DNA from 3 places in the Alkalicoccus luteus genome. Region 3 is predicted to be linked to each of the others. Evidence: riboswitches for the same ligand, from Rfam matches in the RefSeq annotation. Region 3 holds a riboswitch; each other region holds the start of a gene.

Region 1 (5,647 bases), on a different contig from region 3:
TTGAAACGCCTGGTGATGATTCACACGTGCTTGTTCCATATGGGTGGAACCTTTATATAGGGAACGCTTCGATGTCGAATAAGGATTACCAGTGCTTTCACGTATGTACCATGGAACAGTCGTATCTACCGATCGGAACGTTTTTCTCCAACAAACAAATCCATTTTCCCTTCGTGTCCGGCGGGGACGTGGAAGCCGCGCAGCCTGAAGATTCCGTGCCGCTCAGATCTGCGAGCGGCATCCACGCAAGAGCGGAGCCGGACTGGGCCTTGAAGGCTTCTTGTAAGAAGCCTGTGTCCGAGTGAAGCCGTGCCTTTCTTCCCTTCATACGGGATCACCCTGAGAAATAGCTGAAGGCCAGCCCACGGCAGGCTCGGTTAACAGAGGGGAAAGTCAACCAAACGAATAAATAATTAAGTTGAGACTTTTTCAACAGCCTGAAAACAAGGAAGGACATTATTCATATGTCACTTTTGCCTATCGGTCCTGCTGTTAGCTTTTCATTTTCAAGCCGCCCGCTGTTTTGCATGGTCAACACCGAAAAGCTATGACACGCGAGATTGTTGATTCAATGACTTCGGGTCCGGCTGCTTTCCACGGCTCCAATACGATACGAGTGCCGGGCCGGAGATGTTATGCCATACGGAAAAGATTGCACTAGGAAGTGCTGCAAGCGGACTGAAATGAGCCGTTGCGAGCGCTGCGCCTAAGCCGGAGTTTTGCATGCCTGTTTCAATGGAAACCGCCCTGCGCTTGGTTTCGTCAAGTCCGGCCCATTTAGCAGCCAGGTAGCCGAGGGCCAGTCCAGCCCCGTTATGCAAAATCACGGCTGCAAAAACGGCCGCTCCGGAAGTCACGATGTTTTCAGCATTAGCTGCGACAACACCTGAAACGATCAACATAATGGCGCCGACCGAAACCAACGGCAGTGCCGCCTGGCCTCTCTCGACAGCAGCCGGAAGAAATCTTGCTGCTAAAATCCCGAGTGCTATCGGAATCAAAATGACCTCCACAATCGACATGAACATATCACCTGCTCCGACCGGAAGCCATTGATTCGCAAGGAGAAAGACGATCAGCGGAGTAAACAGCGGTGCCAGCATCGTCGACACACTGGTCATCGCGACTGATACCGGTACATCTCCTTTTGAAAGATAAACCATCACGTTCGACGCTGTCCCGCCTGGACATGCTCCGACCAGCACCAGTCCTGCCGCAAGTTCAGGCGGCAAATTGAGCAGATAGGCAATGCCAAAGGCTGTCAGCGGCATGATCAGAAACTGTGCCAGCAGACCGATCGCAACCGGCATTGGCTGCTTGGCTACTACTTTAAAATCGGCAAGCTTCATCGTCGTTCCCATACCGAACATGACGATCCCCAGCAGAATAGTAATGTACGCACCGACCCAGGTAAACGTTGCCGGTGACAAATACGCAATAAATGCTACGACAAGAACGATCAGAGCAAAGTAGCGGCTGACTAATGCTCCGATTTGCTGAACAGCTTTCATGGATAAAAACTCCTTCTAACAATAAAATGTACCACGAAAAAAGAAAACAGCAGCCGCTTGGGCGCTGTTTTCAAACTCGCGTAAGTATTCTCACAGTGTAAATAATTCTGACAATATCCGCAATACCTTTTTCCATATTTCTGCTGTGATATGCTGGAGTGAGAAAGGGAGGCTTATCATGAACCTTGTGAAACCGCTGCTCTGGATCAATTTAATTGGCAGTCTCGCTGCTCTGATCGTTTACGCCGTGACAGCTGACCGCTTCAACTACCGAGATGATTTTCTTATTCTCGTCGGTCTTTTTGCCGGCGTAAGCGCTCTTGGTCTGCTGCTGAGCCGAAACCTGCCAAATGAAAAGCAATAATGAGCAAGGCACTGAATAAGAATCGTTTTTTCAGTGCCCTGTTCTGTCGTTTACAATGACGAGATGCTGCTTTGCAGTCGGACCGGCCATTCTTCCTGCTCATACGCCATCGTCCAGAATTGATGCTCAAGCTGGCTGCTTTTTAAAAAATGGGAGAGCATCAGCTCTTTTTCACGTTCTCCTGCCTGCTCCGCGCAGGCATCGATCTTCGCCATGAACGTTTCTGTGATCGTGCCGACTTCATCGTTTCCGTAAAAGCTGATCCAGTCGTAGAATGGGTGCTGCTTATCCGGATTAACCTCTGACTTCAGCTTGCGGCCGATTTCCCAGTATGTCCATGGACATGGAGCGAGCGCAGCAAGTGTTTCCCCAAGGCTGCCGTTAATGGACGCTTCCATCATATGGCGCGTATAGTGATGAGCCGTCGGTGCAAGCGGCGCTTTCTGTAAATCTTCATAGCGGACGCCTGCGACTTCACAGAAGTTATTGTGCGGATGAATTTCCTCATTCAGAACGAAGCCGATCTGCTCCTGAAAAAACGTCATATCCTCTCTGGTTGTGCATTTGGAAACGGCGAGACCATAGATCCGGCAGAAGGTGGTCAAGTATTCATAATCCTGCATGACGTAGTGGATCAGTGCCTGCTTTGGCACATTCCCCTCCCCGATTCCTTTTACAAACGGGTGCTCAAAAATCGCATTGAAAATAGGGTCTGCTTCCTGTCTCAGCTTTTCTGAAAATCGCATTGTGTAGGCCCTCCTGATTATTCCGGCGTACCGGATGATTTGGACGAACACCCACTCTCCGGACACGAAAAAAGTGCTTCTCAGTCCGGAGAAAGAGAAGCACCTGAAAGCGTAAACGGTCTTCACGCGACCATTTCAGACACATTCCCACTTTCCTCCGCTGGTATCAACCAGATCAGGTTCAAAGGGTCCGGCGTAAGCCGTCTCAGCCTTTTGGGCTCCCCTAGTGGATATTCTGTTTTCACTGTATCAAAATTCCCAGCTGTTTACAACTGTTTCCTGGTTAGGCCTGAACAAAGCGGTCCATCAGCCACGAAAACAGGGCAATAACGGCAGTAATCGCAAGCAGTTCGAACGCAATTTCTCCAGCGAATAAATAAATGCCTTCTTCTACTTCCAGCTGAAAAGTCGCACTTCCCACAACAGCCTCTTGAAGCTGCGCCTCCGCATCAAACAGCTGTCCGTGCCGAAACATCGCTTCATAGACCGGCATCTGCGTAAATCGCATAATTGCATACACAAACACACCCCAGACGGCGATACCGACTGCCCAGCCAAACGGCTTGATGATTCGCATCATCAAAATGGTAAACACCGCTCCTAATCCAAGCGTAATCCCAACTGACATCAGCAGGCCGAGGAGCAGCGGATACAGTGCCCGCAACGCATCAGAGATTACGGCAATCCCGTTCTCTTCCACTTGCTGCGCATGTTCGCCAAAGAGACTGAGTGTCCAAAAACCGACGGCCGTCAGCAGCACTACCGAGATCAGAAACTGTGTGAATCCTACCGCGAGCTTCGAGGTGACGAGCTTCCAGCCGGATGCCGGGATATTCAGCCACGTCCACTGCGTTTTTCCTTTCCATTCTCCATGGAATGAGAGTGCCCAGACGAGAAACAGGAACACCGTATGAATTCCAACGCTTAAAAATCCAAGTAAAATACTGTAGCCGGATCCGGTAAAGGCAAAGTAAATCATCGCGGCATATGCGAGCAGAAGAATGCCCATGATGACGGCGAATCGCGGGATACTTTCCTGCCATTCCTTTTTCCATAGCGATAACCACATTAGACCGTCACCTCCCGCAGAACGTCTATCAGTGATTTCCGTTTCTCTTCTTTCAGGTCCTCGACGTTCCGGTCGACAACGATTCGGCCTTCGTGCACGATCAGTACATGATCGAGAAACGGTTCAAGCTCTTTTACTTCGTGGCTTGTGATCAGGCAGAGCTGGCGGTCGACGTCCAGATGCGTCACGATCAGCTTGAGAATGTCTTCCCGCACTAGCGGGTCCATCCCGGAGAGTGGTTCATCCAGACAGAGCACAGGTGTTTTCCTTGCCATCGTTACCGCGAGCTTTACCCGCGCTTTGTTTCCGCGCGAAAGCTCTTTGACTTTATCAGACTCATGCAGCTTCATTTCCTTCAGCAGCGTCATGGCAAGCTCTTGGTCAAAGTCGGGATACACTCCTGCTGCAAATGAGACGGTGCCTTTAATCGTCATGTAATCGTAAAGCGAATCCTCCTCCGAGAGGTAAGCGGCAACCGCGCCGCTTTTTCGACCTGCTTGTTCACCATTCAGCTCGACTGATCCGCTGCTGGGACGGATCAATCCGCAAATCAGCTTTAAAAGCGTTGATTTGCCGCTCCCGTTCGGTCCGATGATACCGGTGATGCCGGCTTTCGGCAACTGAATTTCCAATTGGCTGAGCGCTTCTTTTCTTCCGTATTTTTTCGTCAGCTTGTGCAGATTCACCTCTGTCATGACGAACCTCCCTTTTCATCCCACGCATGCTGAAGCAGTCCGATTGCAGTATCTTTGTCGATGCCGAGCTGCTCCATACTATATTTAAACCGGTCTGCCTGTACGGCAGCCTGACTGCGGCGCAGTTCTTCGATCACCGGCTGTTCGGTAGTCACAAATGTTCCCTGTCCTCGCTTTGATTCCACGATGTTTTCACGCTCCAGCTCCATATAAGTTCTTGAAACCGTATTCGGGTTGACCCCTGCCTCCGCTGCCAGCAGGCGGACTGACGGCAGCTTCTCACCCGGCGCAAGATCACCGCGGCAGATCCGCTGGCTGATATGATCCATCAGCTGCTGATAAATCGGCTGGTAGTCATTGAATTCCATAGCCATTCCTTCACCTCTCTACTCCGTTCTAATCGAGCACGTCCTGTACGGTGAACCGCCAGAAGGAAACAGCGAGAAAAGCAGCTCCATGAAGCGCCATCACAAGACCGGAAACAGCAAGTGAGACGTCCAGTACGCCGGGAAAGCCCATAAAGCGTGATGCCAGATCCGTATGCGAAAACAGAAACACGTTTGCGATGCTGTAATCTGCAATCAGCATTGCAGCTGTGCTGCCGGTAAACAGCAGCACGAGCGAAACTCCGATTCCGAGTGCGCTGCTTTTAAACACGGTGCCGATCATAAAGGCAATTGCAGTAAACAGCAGCAGATCCACAAACCAAAGGCTGTACATCGCGGCGATATAGCTGTAAACCCCGTGTGCCGTCATCCCATCCATTGCCGTCTGCACCACATATCCCTCCGGAAGATTCCATCCATAGAACAGCATACCTGATACAAACGAGGAAGCAAACAGCAAACCTGTCATGACGAGTCCGAAGAGGACTACTGCTCCTAGCTTCGACAGCAGAATCTGCCACCGCGAAACGGGCCGGATCAGCAATAGCTTAATCGTTCCCTTCGCATGTTCGCCAGCAGTGATGGTGGCTGCTGCGATGACGGTAAACATCGTGACGATGCTCATCAATGCTGCGTTCTCAATAACCGGCACGAGAATATGCTCCTCACCGGCGTAGGCGAGCCCCTCCGCTTCCGCATAAGCGGCTTCTGCCTCCTGCATGTCTACTGACTGCGGAGCCGGCTCCAGGATCACGGTAAACAGCGCAGACGTTCCAATCACAAACAGAACGAGCAGCGTTCCCATCACCCACGTTCCTTTTTTCTTAAACAGCTTCATACATTCATTTTGCAGCAGCTTCATCCTGCTTTCCCTCC
Region 2 (5,647 bases), on a different contig from region 3:
CGTTAACCGGCTGATCGATGTGACGTGTGAACGCTATTTTGGCAAGGATTTCTTTGATCAGGAATCACATGAAATGAAGACGACTGCGGATAAATTGTTTAAGCGGCTTACCACTACGCGCGGCAGGCTGGAAGAAGAGCTGAAAAGCTGGACGAATCTTTCCTCGAGAACAGAGGATGCAGTCGGCTTAAGCAGCGTACGGAAACGGCTTGAGGAACGGCTTGCAAAGCTGTCGCTGAAGGAAGTTCCCGAACTGACTAACGGCAGGTCGGCATGGACGTGGGAAACGAAGGCAGGTCTTAAAGGAGGAACGCTTCTCGTGGTTCCGATCGATGTGCCGGGGAAGCGAACCGGTTATCCGCTCTCGTTTCGAAAGGAGCAGGAATGGATTTATGGCGAAGGGGTCGCCTCCAGCCGCGCGGGAATTACAACAGCTCTTGCAGCCTTGAAGGCACTGAAGGATGAGAAAAAGCTTGCGGGCACGAAAACGGGTATTTTCTTTTATGCTGATGAAGGACGCGGGATGCGCTATTCCTCTGCGATGCTCGAAAAAGCAGCGGCAGAGGCTGAGGATGTTATCGTGCTGCAGCCGGGCTTTGTGGAAGGAAAAGTCGTCGATCAGCGCCGCGGTTCACGTGACTATCACATCATTGCGGAGGGAGACCCGGAGCGCATCGGCAGAAAAAGCCAGCCGCTTGACGTGCTTACGTGGTTTCTGGATCAGACAGCGAGTCTGCGTGAGTTAAGCAGCCGCCGAAAAAAGATCGCTGTCTCCGTCCAGGATATTCAATCCGAACGGTACAGCGTCCTCATGCCGCATCGCGTCACAGCAACGATTGCCGTTACTTATTTGGACGATAAGCTGGCAGAAGAAGCAGAAGAACAAATGAAAAAGCTGTTCAGACCAGGTCGTACGGGAATGAAAACGTACATTGAACAAATCACAGCCCGGCCGCCGCTGAGACGGCAAAAGAGTCACCCGATGTTGGAGCGGCTGGAGCACTGGGCAAAGGCCTATCAGCTGCCTTTTGGAACAGAATCAAGCTTGCTGGCGACAGCGTCCGGAGTCGTACCGGAGAATATTCCGTGTATTTGCGGATTTTCACCGGCAAGCAGAAGGCTGTATACGCCGGATGAGGCGATGCATCGAAGTGAACTTGTACAGCGGGCAGTCCTGTTAGCACTTTACCTGCAGGAGGAATCTACATGAAGCAAGCTCTCCTTCCGATTTTGATTTCAGTCCCTCACGGGGGATCGCATATTCCGGACCATTTAAAAGAAAGACTGCTGCTGTCCGAGGCGGACGTTGCTCGTGACGGCGACACGTGGACGCAGGAGCTGTTTGATTTCCGCGGCAGCGTGCAGACGTTTATGGCAGCTGATACTGCCAGGGTCGTCATTGACCTGAACAGGGATCCGACGGACCGTCCTCCAGCAAATCCGGACGGAATTGTCAAAACGCTCACTGTCGACGGCCAGCAGGTGTGGAGCGAACCGTTGAGCGACGAGGAAACGAATAGTCTGATTGAAGCCGTACATGCTCCGTATCATCAAAAGCTGATGCATGCATCTAGTGAAGAAGGGCTGCGTTTTGCAGTGGATTGCCATACGATGCTGGACATTGGACCGGCTAAGGACGGCAATACGTGGGAACAGCGTCCGTTAATGTGCATCAGCAACCGCGGCAGTGCAGGCGGAGGCAGAGAGACAGAGACGATCACGGCGCCGCCGGAATTCATGCAGCTGTTTAAGCAGGAGCTGGAACGGGAGTTTGCAGATGAAATGGTAGAAGGAATCCCGCTTGTGCTTGTAAACGCCCCGTTCAGAGGCGGGTACATTACGCAGCTGCACGGACCGCGGACAGATATTCCGTGGATACAGCTTGAGCTGAACAGGCGCCTGTACCTGCCGGCTGCAGCGGGTCCCGTCCCGTCCGCTGCTGATCTGGAGCGGCTGACGAAGCTTCGTGACAAACTGCTCCTTGTACTGGAGCGAGTGGCAGCACCTGCGCAGCCTGAGGCGGGGGAAGAACCTGCTTCCTAAACGATCAGACAATAGGAGCCTGCAGCAGGCTCTCGCTTTGCTGCAAGGGCCGGGTTTGTTCGCAGGGAAGAGGTGCTTTTCGGCAGCGGGCTTTACAGAGTACCGCTTGAAAGGGTACAATGAAACTACAATTCGATACGGAACGCACTGGGGGTGCTGCAATGCTGAGAGACGGGTCTTCCCGTTAACCCTTTGAACCCGAACTGGATAATACCAGCGTGGGGAAGTGCAGGCGGCTTTCTTTGCCGGTTACCTGCATCTTCTGAGACTGATCATGAAGATGCTCTTTTTTTTCGGTGCCGCCTGTCAGAATAAATGAATTTTCAGCATGTAAGACAGTCCCGCGGGGGGACTGTCTTTTTTTCGTTCGAATCGTAAAATAATCTGGCGTTCGCCGCCGGCTGGAGGAATGTTTCAATGAGTCAGGTCAGTTGTGGAACAAGCAGAATTGTAGGAGTGCGCTTTGCGGTATATCCGATGTCCGATCAGTTTGCGGACATTATCAAATCCGCTTTGCAAGAGGTTGATACGTCGAAAGTATGGATGCAGACAGATGATATTACGACCTGTGTCCGCGGCAGGAGTGAGCACGTTTTTGATGTCGCTGAAGCTGTATTCGTACAAGCGGCAAAAAACGGCACGCACACGGTGTTTAACGGTACGTTTTCGATCGGCTGTCCTGGAGACAGTGAGGGCGACACGTATATGTCAGAAGACGGCGTGCGCTTGAATAAAGAAGCATCGGCCGACACAAACGTAGAAGCAGCGACCCATTTCGCCCTATATCCAATGAACAACCCGGAGTATATGCAAGTCATTGCCGACCAGGTTGAAACGGCAAAAGAGCACGGTACGTTTACGAAAGGCGTTCATTATGCGTCACGGCTCGATGGATCAGCGAATGAGGTGTTCGGGACACTTGAAGAAATATTTGTTGATACAGCGCAGTCGAGCTCGCACGGACACGTAACGATGACCGCCACAGTATCTGCGAACAGCCCGTCGAAAAAAGACAATGAGAGGAACGGCTGATGCTGCTTAGAGACTGGAAGCTGAAAGAAATTGTCCTGATGTCCATTCTCGGCGTCGTATTTGCCTTTATTTATCTCGGCTTTTACTTCTTCGGTCAAGGTCTGCGAAATGCACTCATGCCGTTCGGCCTCGCGCCGTTCGGCTATGAGCTGATTTTTGGAATTTGGTTTATCGTTTCCATTGTAGCGGCCTACATCATCCGGAAAAAGGGCGCTGCGTTCTGGTCGGAGCTGATAGCAGGCACGGTACAGGTGCTGGTCGGGAGCCCGGCAGGCCCACAGTTGATCATTTCTGCGGCGATTCAGGGGCTCGGTGCCGAAGCTGCGTTTGCAGCGACAAAATGGAAAAATTATTCCCTCTGGGTGCTTATTGCAGCGGGGATGTCCGCTGCGCTGTTCAGCTACGCCTGGGGCTGGTTCCAGTCCGGCCTGGCTGCACTTCCGGCAGGCTTGATTATTGCAACGCTGCTCGTCAGATTGGCAAGCGGTGCGCTGCTCGCCGGCGTACTCGGAAAATGGATCAGCGATCAGCTCGCCAAGACGGGGGTGCTCAGAGGCTATGCATTAGGGAAGGTGAAACAGCATGGACGGATTCGAAAAGCATCCTAAACCTCCTGTCATAGAGCTGAAGCGCGTCAGCTTTGCCTATGAAGAAGAAGCTCCGCTTCTTCACGATATCAGTCTTCAATTTCAGGCAGGCGAATGCTGCCTGATCGGAGGCGCGAGCGGGAGCGGGAAAAGCACGCTCGCTCTGATCATGAACGGACTCTATCCAGAAGCGGTGGAAGGAACGATGCGCGGCGAGGTCCGGCTGCATGGACGACCGCTTTCCAGCTATAGGAAAGGGGAAGCAGCACAGCACATCGGCGTCTTGTTTCAGGACCCGGAGAGTCAGTTCTGTATGATCAGTGTGGAAGACGAGCTGGCGTTTGTGCTCGAAAATATTGCCGCTCCACGAGACGTAATGGACGAACGAATCGATCATGTGCTGAGAGAAACAGACATGACCGACTTTCGCCACCGGGCTATTCATGAGCTGTCCGGCGGCCAGAAGCAGAAGATTGCGCTTGCTTCCGTGCTGCTTCTTGATCCGGAGGTGCTGATCGTCGATGAACCGGCGGCCAATCTTGATCCAGCTTCAGGAGAAGAGCTGGTAGAGCTGATCGGCCGAATCCGCCGATCACGCGGCTGTACGGTGTTGATTATCGAGCATCAGGCTGACCGCTGGCTGTCCCTTCTAGACCGGGCCGTGTTTCTTGCAGCCGGCAGCGTCATGCTGGACGGGAGTCCGGATACTATCTATCAAACGAAACGAAGCCTGCTTAAACGCGAAGGCATTCATCTGCCTTTCCGATACGATCCGCTTCCGCCGCGAAGTCCGGGTCCACACCGCGGAGAGACAATCTTCCGTGCAGAAAACCTGACAGTCTCCAAGCGGAAAAAAGCGATCGTGCAGCACGCTTCGTTTCAACTGCACCGCGGAGAAATGCTGGCAATTGCCGGTGAAAACGGATCTGGAAAGACCACACTTCTTCAGGCAGCCGCCGGACTGCTCCCGCTGGACACCGGCCGTATTGAACTCGGTGGAAAAGCCTTGCAGGAACTGGGTGAGGAGCAGTTTCGCAAGCGTACCGGATTTGTATTCCAAAATCCGGAGCACCAGTTTATTACCGATACGGTTCAAGAGGAGCTGTTATTCGGTCCGGAGCTTGCAGGACGTGATGATGCAGAAGAGTGGATGGAGGCGCTGTTGAGGCGCTTCCGGCTGGAGAAGCACCGGTATCACAATCCGTTTACGCTTTCCGGTGGTCAAAAGCGCCGTCTTAGTGCAGCAGTCATGCTGGGCGACATTCCAGACGTGCTGTTTTTGGACGAGCCGACGTTTGGCCAGGATGCGGCGTCTACAGCTGATTTGATGAACATGCTTGATGAGCTGCGCAGCGGCGGAACCGCAGTTGTATTGATCACCCATGACATGATGCTTGTCGATCGCTACTGTCATCGCGTGTTAGTCATGAAGGGCGGAGAAGCGGCTTTCGAGGGGGAACCGCAGCAGCTTTGGAAAGAGCAGGACCTCTTGCAGTCCTGCAGCTTGCTGCAGCCGGAACGGGAGGCGGTGACAGGATGACAGCTTCCCTTAATCCGGCTTTGAAAGCCGTGACGGTTCTCATTCCGGGTGTCATACTGAGCTTCAGCTTCGATATATTCACCCCGCTTGTGTTTTTACTGTTTATCATCGGCTACACCGTATTTTTCAGCGGCGTTCCGCTGAAAAAGTGGCTTCTGTTCTTCATGCCTTTTACGGTGCTTGCGGCAGGGTTTGCCTGGATGAGCATGTTGTATGCTTCAGGATCGTTTGCTGAAGGCCGAACGTTATTTACCGTTTGGCGGTTTGAGGTGACCACAGGATCCGTTGCTGTCGGGATAAGTCTTGCCTTGCGCTCTCTCTGCTTTGGGGCTTTGTCGCTGCTGTTTATTTTGACGACCGACTCTACGAAGTTCATGCTTAGTTTAATGCAGCAGTTTAAACTTCCGCCTTCCATTACTTATGGAGTGCTTGCAGGCTACCGGTT
Region 3 (5,647 bases):
ACAGCTGCAGAAGAGCGGCTTCGCCAGATAAACAGCGGCGTGCATATAAAAGGCATCACTGGTGAAATAACGCTTGAACTGCTGGCATCCTTTAAGGGTGCGGACTTGATTCTCGACGGACTGGACAATTTTGAAACGAGACTTCTGCTGAATGACTTTTGCAGCAAATACAGGATCCCCTGGATTTATGGAGCTTGTGTTGCCTCCGGCGGACTTGCCTGTACGATTCTTCCCGGAAAGACAGCGTGTCTTTCCTGCATAGTCGGCGCCGTAACTGCTGGAGGGGATACGTGCGATACGGCAGGTATTCTCGGACCGGTCGTTCAGATGACAGCCGCTTATCAAACGGCAGAAGCGCTCAAGCTGTTAAGCGGAAACCTCGACAAGCTTAGAGACGGGATGGTTCAGTTTGATCTCTGGGAACCGGCGGTACACGTTATTGGAACTTCTAAAATGAAGCAAAAAAACTGCCCCTCCTGCGGCGAAGAGGCAGTTTACCCGTTTTTGAACGGCAGCGGAACGAGGCTGTCGGTGCTATGCGGACGTGATACGGTTCAGGTTAGACCGTCCCAGAAAGTTGATATCGAAGAAGTCCTTCAGAGACTGAAGCCGCACGTCCAGCTGCAGAATGAGTATCTGCTGCAGCTCGATCTCGAAGGAACACGTACCGTGTTATTTCGGGATGGGCGGGCCCTTATGCACGGATTATCAAATACGGAAAAGGCACTCCGGCTGTATCAGCGATTTATCAGCGGTTAATGGAACGATAGATGGAGAGAAGCGCGGAGGCAGCAGCCTCCGCGTTTTCTGCTGCAGATACCGCTGAAATTACCGAAACGCCATCAGCACCGGCTCGCAATACCGGCTTCGCGTTATCGAGCGTTATACCGCCGATCGCGGTTATCGGCAAATGGATACCAGCGTTTCGCATTTCCTGAATACGCTCCGGTCCTACAGGACTCTCCGCATCTTCCTTTGACGAAGTAGCGTACATGGGACCTGTGCCGAGGTAATCGGCTACGGCAGCAGCTGCTTCTGCCTCTGCAATCGTACGGGCGGAGACACCAAGTATTTTCTGTGCTCCAATCCTGCGCCGTGCTTCAGCCGGATCCGCATCATCTTGTCCGATATGGAGTCCATCAGCATCTGAGGCCAGAGCCAGTTCGATATCATCATTTACGATAAACGGCACATGAAACCGGGCACACAGTTCTTTTAGTTCCTTTGCAAGTACCAGGCGTTCGTCCTCATCCTGCAGACTCCCAGCTCCTTTTTCACGCAGCTGGAACATCGTTACTCCGCCTCGAAGCGCTTCAAACACAAGCTCCGGAAGCGGCCAGTCTGTATTTTGCGTACCTGCTATAAAGTAAACAGCAAGCCTTTCCTTTGCGAACTGGGTCACGTCTGTTCAACCTCCATTTTGATAAATGGTTTATCCGCCGTCCGGTGAGCTGCATGGTGAACGGGCCCAGCTCCTTCACCGACAGAGTGCGCATGAAGGATCGCCTGGTGAATAAACTGCTTTGCTGCAAAAACAGCATCTTTCATGGATTTTCCTTGAGCGAGATAGGCAGCAACGGCAGCAGCATACGTGCAGCCGGTGCCGTGCGTATGTTTTGTTTCGATTTTTTCGACGCTTAAATAGTGAAATTCAGCTCCATCGAATAGAATATCGGTGATTGTGGCAGCATCGGGTTCATGACCTCCCTTTAATAACACAGCCTCTGAACCAAATTTTAACAGTTCACGGGCCATTTCTTTACGAACTTGCAGCGAACTGCCCGACATTCCGGTGATCATTTCAGCCTCCGGAATATTTGGCGTGATCAACGAGGCATGAGGAAAAAGCTTCTCTGTCATCGTGGTCCGGGCTTCTTCCTTCAACAGCTCGGCTCCGGTCGTGGACACCATAACAGGATCAACGACCAACGCAGGGAGCCTGCCTTCAGCTGCAAAGGAGGCGGTGATTTCAATTCGTTCGGAATCGAACAGCATACCGGTTTTTACGCTGTGTGCGCCGATGTCATCCAATACGGAGGTGATTTGTGCTTCGAGCGCTTCTGGAGAAGCCGGGAAGACACCCTGAACGCCTACCGTATTTTGAGCTGTCAGAGCAGTAATGGCACTTGTGCCAAAAACGCCAAGCTCCTGAAATGTTTTTAAGTCGGCTTGAATTCCTGCTCCGCCGCCGCTGTCAGAACCGGCAATTGTCAATGCTGTTTTCATAATGATGCCTCCTTCAGAATAAGTTGCTGCTCAAGCTGTTCGTCTGTCAGCTGCTGAAGCATGTCGAGCAGATGGATTTGAAAATGACCTGGACCTGCATATGGTTGTCTGGCCGCGGCTGCTTCTGCACATACGCCGTAATAGGCGCAGGCTGCGGCTGCACCTTCAAGCGGAGAAGCCGCCCGGCTGATAAAAGCTGCCGCAATGGAGGACAGCAGACACCCTGCACCGGTGACATCCCGGAGCGAGGGAGAACCGTTATGAACGGTGATCATGCTGCTGCCGTCTGTAATGACGTCGATTTCGCCTGTCATGCAGACAGTCGTCTGCTGGGAGCGTGCAAGCTTCACCGCGGATTGTGACGCGTCATCAGGAGCAGCAGAGGCATCTACGCCTCTTACAACGGCTTCTGCCCCGGCAAGACTTGCAATTTCCCCGCTGTTCCCGCGGATAAGCGCGATATCGAGCTCCTTTAAGAGCATGGCAGCAGATTCTGTCCGAAACGAGGTAGCGCCTGCTCCGACTGGATCGAGGATGACTGGTTTTCCATGTTTATTTGCCGCTTTTCCGGCCAGAAGCATCGCCTCATTTGTGGCGCTTGAAAGCGTGCCGATGTTTAAGACTAGCGCGTCTGCTGCAGAAGCCATATCTGCGGCTTCCTCGGGAGCATATGCCATTACTGGTTTCGCGCCTGCCGCATAGAGGCCGTTGGCAGTAAAGTTAGTCACTACGACATTCGTAATGTTATGAATTAATGGGGCGTCGCTCTTAATTAGATTTCGCAGAGCGAGGACTTGATTCGTCATGCTTTCACTCCTTCACGTATATAATCTCTTGCACAGCGGAATAGAAAAAAGCCGTTTTCGTCGGAAGCTGGATCAGTCCGGAAAACGGCTGCTTTCATCCACTTTCCTACGCTGGTATTACGCCAGATCAGGTTCAAGGGGATCAGAAAATAGTTTCTGTCTCAGCACATGGTGCACCCCCAGCGGGTCAAACGTGATTAATTTGTGAACAATCATGCTCGTTCTTGCAGTAGCACTGATGTTCCTTATACTATCATATTAACAGCTTCGCTGGACAGTCAGGAGGAAATCATGTGGAAATGACGCTCGAGCAGGCTGCACAATCCTTTTTACAGCAGTATTATACGGAGCAGGGAAAGACTGGATTGGCAGACCGTTTAAACGATGTTTATCAGGAAATTGCAGCGACTGGTACGTATGTGCAAACAGGTGAGGAGCTGGCTTTTGGAGCAAAGGCGGCCTGGCGGAATGCAAACAAGTGCATCGGCAGACTTTTTTGGGATACGCTTACCGTCTTTGATAAACGGCACGTCAATACGCCGGATGAGGTCATTAGTGCGTGCCGGGAACATCTGCGGTTTACGACAAACGGCGGTAAAATCAGGCCGGCCATGACGATATTCCCTCCTTCACAGCCTGGTAAACCGCCAGAATGGCAGCTGCTGAATCATCAGCTGATTCGCTACGCCGGGTATGAGGACGGCAGAGGAGACCCGGCTTCTGCAGCATTGACTAAGCAGGCGCAGGCCGCTGGATGGAAAGGGAAAGGGACTGATTTCGATATCCTTCCGCTCTTGATTCAAAAGCGGGATGGCAGCATCCATCTGTATGAATGGAAAGCAGAAGAGGCATTGGTAGTTCCGCTTCGGCATCCGGAAGAGGAGGCTTTTTCAAATTTGCAGCTGAAATGGTATGCCGTACCGGCGATTGCAGATATGGAAATTGAAATTGGCGGTATTGTTTATCCATGTTCTCCTTTCAACGGGTGGTATATGGGAACAGAGATCGGTGCGCGGAATTTGGCTGATACATGGCGCTACAATTGTCTTGAAGCAGTGGCTGATGTGTTCGGTCTGGATACAGCTAAGCCTGCATCGCTATGGAAGGACCGGGCGCTCGTTGAATTAAATCGCGCCGTTATTTATTCCTTTCATGAGGAAGGGGTCAGCCTCGTGGATCATCATACTGCAGCGGAGCAGTTCCGCATCTTTTGTGCTAAGGAAAAAAAGGCTGGAAGAGGGGTTACCGGCGATTGGACATGGCTGATTCCACCGATGTCACCTGCTGCTGTACACGTGTTTCATGAAACGTATAATGATGAGGAAAAAAGTCCGCGTTTCGCCTACCGAAAGGCTTCGATCTGTCCATTTACAGACCAGTCTCCCAAAAAGCACGTCCCTTCGTCACCGCTGCCGCACCACGGTAACTGACGGCTCTAAAGCGGGCGCTGTCAGATGAAGAAGCCGGCTGCTTTTTGCAGCCGGCTTCTTCAACGTGTGGGTAACGTCATATGAGGTGAATAAGATGGCATCTGCCTTTTTCTGCGGCCCCTCGCTTTCCGGAGGGAACGGGCTCGGCTTTCCCTTCTTCCGTCGAAAGTGCAGGATATTTGCCTCGTTCTAATCCTCTAGGATCGGAGTCCTGCGGATTGAAGCAGCGCGGTGACTTTTAGGGTGAAATAACTGATATCTTCAGGAAGATGTTCTTTTACAGGCTTTAAGCCATCTTCCAGACCGACGCGATCGATTACTTCTTCAACAAGTGCCACTTCATCCTCCTCAACGAGTTCGGAGAGGTCTACATCCCAGTCGTTCTCCCAAGCTTCGATGAGATGCTGAAGGACGGTTGTCTCTTTCAGGCCGCGAGCTGTGCTGATCGCTTCCGGGCTATGTCCTTCAATAAACATCGCTGCTGTTTCTTCATAGCTTTTTCCGTCTTTCTGCTTCGCGGACGCCGCCATTCGTGGAGCCGTGGATTCAGATGCCATATAATCGTTGACCGCTTTAAGGAATCGTTTGCCGTAGGTGTACATTTTGTTCGTGCCAACACCTCGGACGGCCAGCATCTCCTCTTCTGTCTGCGGGAGGCGGGCGCAAATCTCATGGAGCGTCTGATCCGAGAAAACCATGTATGGAGCCACCTCGTGAGCTCGGGCAAGCTCGCTTCTGAGACTGCGAAGAATTGGAAAGAGCGGATGATCAGCAGAAGCCTGCTGCGGCCGAAGTGCTTTTTTCCGGTAAACCGCGGCTTCACCGCGGAGAACAGGAAGAACTTTTTCGGACAGCTTTGGGACCGGATAGCCTCCGCCGGAAAGCTCAAGGTAACGGCTGGCTGCAAGAAAATCGATAAGCTGCGCGACCTCCTTTTGGGAATACTGCTTCATAAGTCCAAAGGTGGACAGCTGGTCAAAACGCCACTCTTTGATCTTTTGATTTCTAGAACCTGTCAGAACCTGGGCTATGACCGTTTTACCGAATCGTTCGCCCATTCGTCTCATACAGGAGAACACCATCTGTGCTTCCTTGGTTATGTCTTCTCTGGATCGCTCGTCGACACACTCCGAACATCTTCCGCAAGGCTCTGTGCCGTAATCATCGAAATAGTCCAGAATATAC

The links. Region 3 has a riboswitch for thiamine pyrophosphate ahead of thiM (hydroxyethylthiazole kinase). Riboswitches for the same ligand answer to the same signal wherever they lie in the genome.
Region 1: another riboswitch for thiamine pyrophosphate. It lies ahead of tenA (thiaminase II); the one in region 3 lies ahead of thiM (hydroxyethylthiazole kinase).
Region 2: another riboswitch for thiamine pyrophosphate. It lies ahead of ACSZLD_RS12470 (YkoF family thiamine/hydroxymethylpyrimidine-binding protein); the one in region 3 lies ahead of thiM (hydroxyethylthiazole kinase).

What each region holds. Positions count from the first base shown of each region.
Region 1 is NZ_JBPZEY010000009.1:108,061-113,707, forward strand. It holds gene ACSZLD_RS12960 (hypothetical protein) at 1-39, opposite strand, end outside; gene ACSZLD_RS12965 (bile acid:sodium symporter family protein) at 546-1,511, opposite strand; gene ACSZLD_RS12970 (hypothetical protein) at 1,690-1,875, shown strand; gene tenA (thiaminase II) at 1,926-2,621, opposite strand; TPP riboswitch at 2,757-2,856, opposite strand; gene ACSZLD_RS12980 (hypothetical protein) at 2,905-3,690, opposite strand; gene ACSZLD_RS12985 (ABC transporter ATP-binding protein) at 3,690-4,385, opposite strand; gene ACSZLD_RS12990 (GntR family transcriptional regulator) at 4,382-4,759, opposite strand; gene ACSZLD_RS12995 (ABC transporter permease) at 4,782-5,633, opposite strand; gene ACSZLD_RS13000 (ABC transporter ATP-binding protein) at 5,630-5,647, opposite strand, start outside.
Region 2 is NZ_JBPZEY010000009.1:526-6,172, reverse strand. It holds gene ACSZLD_RS12480 (M20/M25/M40 family metallo-hydrolase) at 1-1,210, shown strand, start outside; gene ACSZLD_RS12475 (N-formylglutamate amidohydrolase) at 1,207-2,043, shown strand; TPP riboswitch at 2,183-2,285, shown strand; gene ACSZLD_RS12470 (YkoF family thiamine/hydroxymethylpyrimidine-binding protein) at 2,461-3,075, shown strand; gene ACSZLD_RS12465 (ECF transporter S component) at 3,078-3,683, shown strand; gene ACSZLD_RS12460 (ABC transporter ATP-binding protein) at 3,658-5,202, shown strand; gene ACSZLD_RS12455 (energy-coupling factor transporter transmembrane component T family protein) at 5,199-5,647, shown strand, end outside.
Region 3 is NZ_JBPZEY010000011.1:120,514-126,160, reverse strand. It holds gene ACSZLD_RS14415 (ThiF family adenylyltransferase) at 1-759, shown strand, start outside; gene thiE (thiamine phosphate synthase) at 749-1,402, opposite strand; gene thiD (bifunctional hydroxymethylpyrimidine kinase/phosphomethylpyrimidine kinase) at 1,399-2,226, opposite strand; gene thiM (hydroxyethylthiazole kinase) at 2,223-3,032, opposite strand; TPP riboswitch at 3,119-3,223, opposite strand; gene ACSZLD_RS14395 (nitric oxide synthase oxygenase) at 3,332-4,462, shown strand; gene recQ (DNA helicase RecQ) at 4,660-5,647, opposite strand, start outside.